Halotia branconii CENA392: one gene and its partner. The protein of the gene in region 2 interacts with the protein of the main gene of each other region in a pairwise test. Links are inferred from orthologs where the notes say so. Each region holds a gene or a part of one and is shown on either strand. Other genes may lie near its edges. The genes, in order: bioB and QI031_RS14780.

The links.
Region 1: the proteins of QI031_RS14780 (region 2) and bioB interact in binary tests that used the Escherichia coli proteins (3 or more experiments, as listed by UniProt). The link is inferred for Halotia branconii CENA392 from one-to-one orthologs.

Annotation. Positions count from the first base shown.
Region 1 is NZ_CP124543.1:4,428,826-4,432,027, reverse strand. The notes cover bases 1-2,867. They hold bioB (biotin synthase BioB), read right to left. Parts: upstream 2,005-2,867; coding sequence 997-2,004; downstream 1-996. Other genes in these bases: rimJ (ribosomal protein S5-alanine N-acetyltransferase), read left to right, coding at 2,364-2,867; petL (cytochrome b6-f complex subunit PetL), read left to right, coding at 614-709; aroB (3-dehydroquinate synthase), read right to left, coding at 1-479. In the rest of the region: more of rimJ, read left to right, coding at 2,868-2,951; bicarbonate transporter BicA, read right to left, coding at 3,135-3,202. UniProt on the Escherichia coli protein: Catalyzes the conversion of dethiobiotin (DTB) to biotin by the insertion of a sulfur atom into dethiobiotin via a radical-based mechanism.
Region 2 is NZ_CP124543.1:3,374,757-3,377,972, reverse strand. Bases 14-2,894 are described here. They hold QI031_RS14780 (class II glutamine amidotransferase), read right to left. Parts: upstream 1,907-2,894; coding sequence 1,121-1,906; downstream 14-1,120. Other genes in these bases: QI031_RS14770 (CoA-acylating methylmalonate-semialdehyde dehydrogenase), read right to left, coding at 2,840-2,894; QI031_RS14775 (hypothetical protein), read right to left, coding at 2,079-2,702; QI031_RS14785 (serine/threonine protein kinase), read right to left, coding at 14-640. Outside these bases: more of QI031_RS14785, read right to left, coding at 1-13; more of QI031_RS14770, read right to left, coding at 2,895-3,216.

The DNA of each region.
Region 1 (3,202 bases), 1.1 Mb from region 2 along the record:
TGAAATGCTCCAATCAGGTTTTTGCCGTGGGGATGATTGACACCTGTTTTACCACCAATTGCAGAATCTACCATTGCTAAGAGAGTGGTAGGCACTTGCACAACATTAATCCCTCGCAACCAAGTTGCTGCTGCAAAGCCTGTCATATCACCAATTACGCCTCCGCCTAAAGCCACCATTGTCGAGGAACGTTCTAGGCGGTTTTCTAAGGCGATATCGTAAAGTTTTTGGATAGAATTGAGGGTTTTGTAGCGTTCACCTGCTGGTAGGCAATAGCTGACTACTTTAAATCCAGCAGATGTGAGCGAATTTATCGCTCTTTCTCCATAATGCTTGAAAATTGTCGGATTAGAAACCACCAATACCTTCTTACCTAGGTTCAGATTAGCCATCTGTTGACCCAACTGCTCTAAACTCCCAGGTGCGATCGCAATCTCATAAGACTGCTGTGGTAAATTGACATTAATGATAGAAGTCATTGCCTAACCCTAAACAAGCGCCCGTGGGCTGTATTTTATCGCAATGTGGGACATCAGAGATTGGTACTCTACCCATTCCATAAGCCCAAACTAAATGATTCAATAGATTTATTGAAGTATGTGGAGAAACATCAATGTTTGGAATTGTAGCTTATATCGGCTTCTTGGCTTTGTTCATGGGTATAGCCGTAGGTCTGTTGTTTGGTCTGCGTTCTGCCAAGATCATTTAGTGCTTCTGTTTTGATGAGGTACGTGTCGTTGAGGCATGGGGCTAGGGACTAGGAAAGAAGCAGGGGAGCAGGGAGCAGGGGGAAATAGGCAGGGGAGCAGGGAGCAGGGAGAAAAGGAGAAAGATTAAAGATTAAGTACACATCTTTAAATTCAAAGCATTTTCTTAACTTCCCCCTTGCACCCTGCGCCCTGCCCCTCTGCTTTTTCTTTCCCCTCTGCACCCAGCACCCTGCCCCAATTCCTCTTCCCCATGCCCAATGCCCCACGTCCCATGCCCCATTCAACTTCATCCCACAACAGCAGGACTTGCTACCTTTTGTTGTCTTTGGGAAGAAGGACGCATTTCTAGACCGAGTAAATTCAGCATTTCTCGGTCAGCGTCGTAATCTGGACAAGGAGTAGTAACTGTTAACATCTTGTTGTCGTCACTAGAAAAAATAGAATTTGCTCCTGCCATAAAGCATAAAGCTTGTTCAACGTGAGAAAGTCTTGCTCTACCTGCACTTAAACGCACGTCGGCAGCTGGCATTAAAATCCGGGCTGTGGCAATCATCCGCACTATATCCCAAATTGGCACATCGGGTTGATTTTCCAAGGGTGTACCCGGTACTTGGGAAAGAATATTAATAGGTACAGATTCGGGATGAGGATGGAGGTTGGCTAAAGTATGTAACATACCTATACGGTCGTCAACGCTTTCGCCCAAACCTAAAATACCGCCGGAACACACTGTAACATTCGTTTGCCGGACATTTTCTATAGTGTGCAAGCGATCGCTATAAGTCCTGGTAGTAATAATTGTGCTGTAATATTCTTGTGAGGTATCCAGGTTATGGTTGTAAGCATATAGTCCTGCTGCTGCCAATCGCTTTGCTTGGTCTGTTGTTAACATTCCCAAGGTGCAGCATACTTCTAAACCCATGTCGGTGACTTCTTTAACCATTTCCAACACAGTCTCAAACTGAGAATTATCTCGCACTTCACGCCAAGCAGCACCCATGCAGACGCGGCTAACTCCAGTTTCTTTGGCTTTTTGGGCAATGTTAATTACTGTTGTTTTATCTAAAAACGCTTGGGGTTTTACTTTTGTTTGATACCGAGAAGATTGGGCGCAGTAGCTACAATCTTCGGGACAGCCTCCGGTTTTAATAGAGATGAGTTTACAGACTTGTATTTTTGTTGAGTCATGATATTGGCGATGAATGCTAGCAGCTCGATAAATAAGCTCTAGCAATGGCGTATTATATATCGCCTGGATCTCTGCTTGCTGCCAATCATAGCGTATTCCCGACATTACTATACCTTCTTGTAGACTGAATTTATTGTAAAAATATTCACTATAGCGCTTCTCGGTTGTGTGCAATACACTCGTAAGGAAAAGGGGCTAGGGACTAGAGATTAGGGACTAGACGGGTGTATTTCATCACATAACAACTGCTATGTTAAATAGCTGAAAACGAAGTATTTATTGTTCATTTTAGGCACAATAACCATAGCTGTTCGGCTAAGTTTTCTAATTGCAATACGATAACACAGCAAGAATGAATGCTACTAAATTTTAGAAAATGTGGGCATTACTTAATTACATTTTTGTAAGCTGCGTTACATTTATCTTAAATTTTGCTAAACGATAAAGATTAAATCACTTAGTTTATGAAATCAGAACTACCATTAATTACTAGCGATCGCCTATTATTAAGAATTGGTATAAAAGAGGATATACCCAAAATAGTAAAATATTTTACTGAAAATAGAAATTATCTTACTCCATTTTATCCTACTTGGGTAGCAGATTTTTTTACACAACAGTACTGGCAATATCAAATCGAAAATAGTTTTTTAGAGTTTATTCATGAACAATCTTTAAAACTTTTTATTTTTATTAAGAAAAATCCCAATGAAATTATTGGGGTGATCAACTTCAATAATTTTGTTCGAGGAGCAGCCCACTTTTGCTATGTGGGCTATAGCCTTGCAGAAGCTAAGCAAGGTAATGGATATATGAGAGAAGCGCTAAAAGTTGCTACTGATTATGTATTTCAGGAACTAAATTTTCACCGCATTATGGCAAATTATATGCCCCACAATCGGCGGAGTGGTAACGTACTTAAAAGTCTCGGTTTTGTTGTCGAAGGATATGCTAGAGATTATTTATTAATTAACGGCCAATGGCAAGACCATATTCTTACTAGTCTGATTAATCCTAATTGGCAAACGAATGAAAATGGGGATGGGGCATAGGGCATGGGGCAAAAGAGGCAGTGTTTCGACTACGCCCTTCGGCTGCGCTCAGGACAAGCTCAACAACCGGGGCAGGGTACGGGGTGCAAGGGGGATGAAGAAAAATTACCTCTTTCTCCCTGCTCCCTGCCCCCTGCTCCTTTTCATCTTCTCCTCTACTCCCCTGCCCCTTTTCCTCATTTCTTAAGTTTGATAGCCGTAGTTATCAGTGTCATTCGCAGGGGAGCGATATTCACTGCTACCAGCAACAT
Region 2 (3,216 bases):
CAGTTAACAAATGAATCAAACTTGCTCCTAAAGCATAAAGATCCGATGCTGGAACCGCCCGACCACCAAATTGTTCCATAGGTGCGTAACCATAAGTACCCACAACGGTAAATGTCACGCCCTCTTTGGCAGCCTTATCTTGAACTGCACCAAAATCCACTAAATAAATCCGATTATCTTCACCCCAAATTAAATTGCTTGGTTTTATATCCCGATGCAATACACCAGGATTCATCTCATGCAAATATATGAGAATATTTAAAATTTCAGCAGCAATTTTCTTAACTTGTTTTTCAGTAAATCTTTTACCAACAGCAAGTTTTTCCTTCAGCGACTCACCAGGAATGTATTCTTGTACCAAGCCAAACCAGAGTGTGCGGTCATCAATACAAAAATAATCAAAATACCGGGGAATCCGGGGATGGTTGAGGTGTTTGAGAATCTGTGCTTCTCGTTCAAAGAGTTTTAGGTCATCCCATTGTACAGTACCGCCAAAGGCCAAGAGTTTGACCACAACTAGCGATTTTTCGGCATTAGTAGCTTGTAAATCTTTTGCTAGCCAAGTTTGACGGATTCCATTATTGCCGAGTTGGCTTTGGATTTGATAACGGTCTTGTAAGATCTGTTCTGTTTGCAGCATCTGACACCTGCCGGCAATTTACGCTAAGGTGATTCCCCATATTATTAAGGATAATAACTATTTGAAGAAGTTGCTTAGAGAAACTAATACCGTTTCACTTAATAATTGATATAAATAGGCAGCAGGGGAGCAGGGAGCAGGGAGCAGGGGGAAAGAATTAAAGACCAATCATCTATTTCAAGTATTTCGTGAAATGGTATGATAGGCAATACTGCTCGGTTAAGCTCAAAAAGCTTAATATTTGTAGGTTGGGTTGAGGAACGAAACCCAACATGTCTGGAGTTTTTTTGGGTTTCACTTCGTTTAACCCAACCTACAATGATCCTTAACCGAGTAGTATTGGTATAATAGATGTCTCTTTTGTAAAGATTCTAGTAGTTTGTCCTATTAATTTTGCTAGTTTAATGGAAAAGTCCAGTTTTATTTCTCCCCCTGCTCCCCTTGCCTGCCTCCGCCCGTCATTTTTAAGTTGACAGAACATCATGGCGATCGCTCATCTATACTCAAGGGCAAACCATTTTGAAATACCAGCAAATCTCCTGGTGGGATTTTTGTCCAGACTTCGTTGTCTGTGAGGGGAGTAGTAGCAATCACAGCAACGCGATCGCGCTCAGTAGTTACCTCTCGAAAATCCACAGTCATATCTTGGTCAATCAAGTGAGCAGCAGCAAAAGGCGCTTGACGTACAATATAGCTCAGTTTAGTTGAACAATGGGCAAAAAAGTGTTCCCCATCAGAAAGTAAGTAATTAAACTCGCCTATTAAATTTATATTTTCAGTAACTTTACGTAATACAGGATACAGTTGTTCTAAATTAGGCTTACCGTCAGGAAAGTTTCGTCGTAAGGTTTCTAAAATTACACAGAATGCCTTTTCACTATCTGTGTTTCCTACAGGTTGAAAAAACCGCTGATTTTCTGGCTCAAAGTCTGGTAAATTCCCATTATGAGCAAATACCCAATATCTTCCCCACAGTTCTCTACGAAAAGGATGGCAGTTTTGAAGGGCGACTTTACCTTGGGTAGCTTTGCGAATATGAGCAATCACATGAGTAGAGTGGATAGGATAGCACCGCACTAACTCTGCAATCGGAGAATCAATTGCAGGTTTTTCATCTAAAAATAACCGACAGCCTTTTCCTTCAAAAAAAGCAATGCCCCAACCATCACTATGATGATCAGTTTTGCCTCCCCTTGCCGAAAACCCTTCAAAAGAAAAGCAAATATCGGTTGGAACATTACAGTTCATTCCCAGCAATTGACACATAACAAAACTAAAACAATAGTTTTAGCTATTAATTAAGATTATTGATACCATTTAACGTACTATTTTAAAGTTTTTTGTCAATTTAAAACGTATTTAGCCTTACATTGTTTAATAATACAAACGCACTATTATCTTATCAAAGATACACCATACCGCTTTTTTACTAAAATTTTTAAGGGTTGAGAATACCAACTAAAATCTGCATTAATTCTTGCAAATCAGTTGGGACGCGATAGAGCATTAAATCTTGAGTTATGAGGCGACTAACTCGTTGGAAACTACCAAACTGCCAAATATCTCCTGTTGTGACTGCACCGTACAATATAGGTTCATCCGCTTCTATCCAGGAATCTATAGCAATTAGTTCCACAGCTAGTTGTGTAAATCCCCGTGTTAAATCTGCTTGTTTTGCTTCGACAACCAGTATTTGACGTTGAGACTGTAAGTAATAGTCCAAATCTCCCCGGAGGAATTGATTAACTTCAATTGGATATTCAATATTAATTGTTGCTTCAGTAATATGTGCCACTTCCAACAATATAGGAGCAATTAACACTTCTCTCCGTGCCGCTTCACTAGTGAGACTGACACGAATAATTGCTTCTTCTAATCGCTCTTTTAAGTTGCTTAATCGAGGAATTTGATGATTACTAACTGGCAAACTTAGGCTTGTTTTAGTTAAACTTACACCCAATTCACGCAGAATATCGGCTGGAGCGAATCTTAAATCAAAGTATTTGTGGAAGGTGTAAGTCTCTGACGGTTTGAGGATAGGGGGACGCTGTGGTACAGTCAAGTCACTTCGCTCCAAATTAAAAATTAAAAATTATTAATTAAAAATTGCAAGATGCTTAATACCAATCTTATATAAACTTGCACTTAATGATTATCCTTTTCTTCCTTGGCGTTCTTGGCGTTCTTGGCGGTTCGTAATTAAAATTGACGTGACCAATCACTAGGCCAACGTTCAACAATGACTTTAGTTTGAGTAAAAAACTCGACTGCGTGGTTGCTTTGCCCATGTAAATCACCAAAAAAGCTATCTTTCCAACCACTAAACGGGAAAAACGCCATTGGTGCAGCAACGCCAATATTAATACCAATATTACCTGCCTCTGCTTCGTAACGGAATTTACGAGCCGCTGCACCGCTAGTAGTGAATAAACAAGCCATGTTGCCATATTGACCGCTATTTACTAAAGCGATCGCCTGATCAATAGTATCTAAATGTATTAAGCTCAACACTGGCCCAAAAATCTCTGTACGAGCAATTTCCCCGGCTGGCTGGACATTTTGCAAAATTGTGGGAC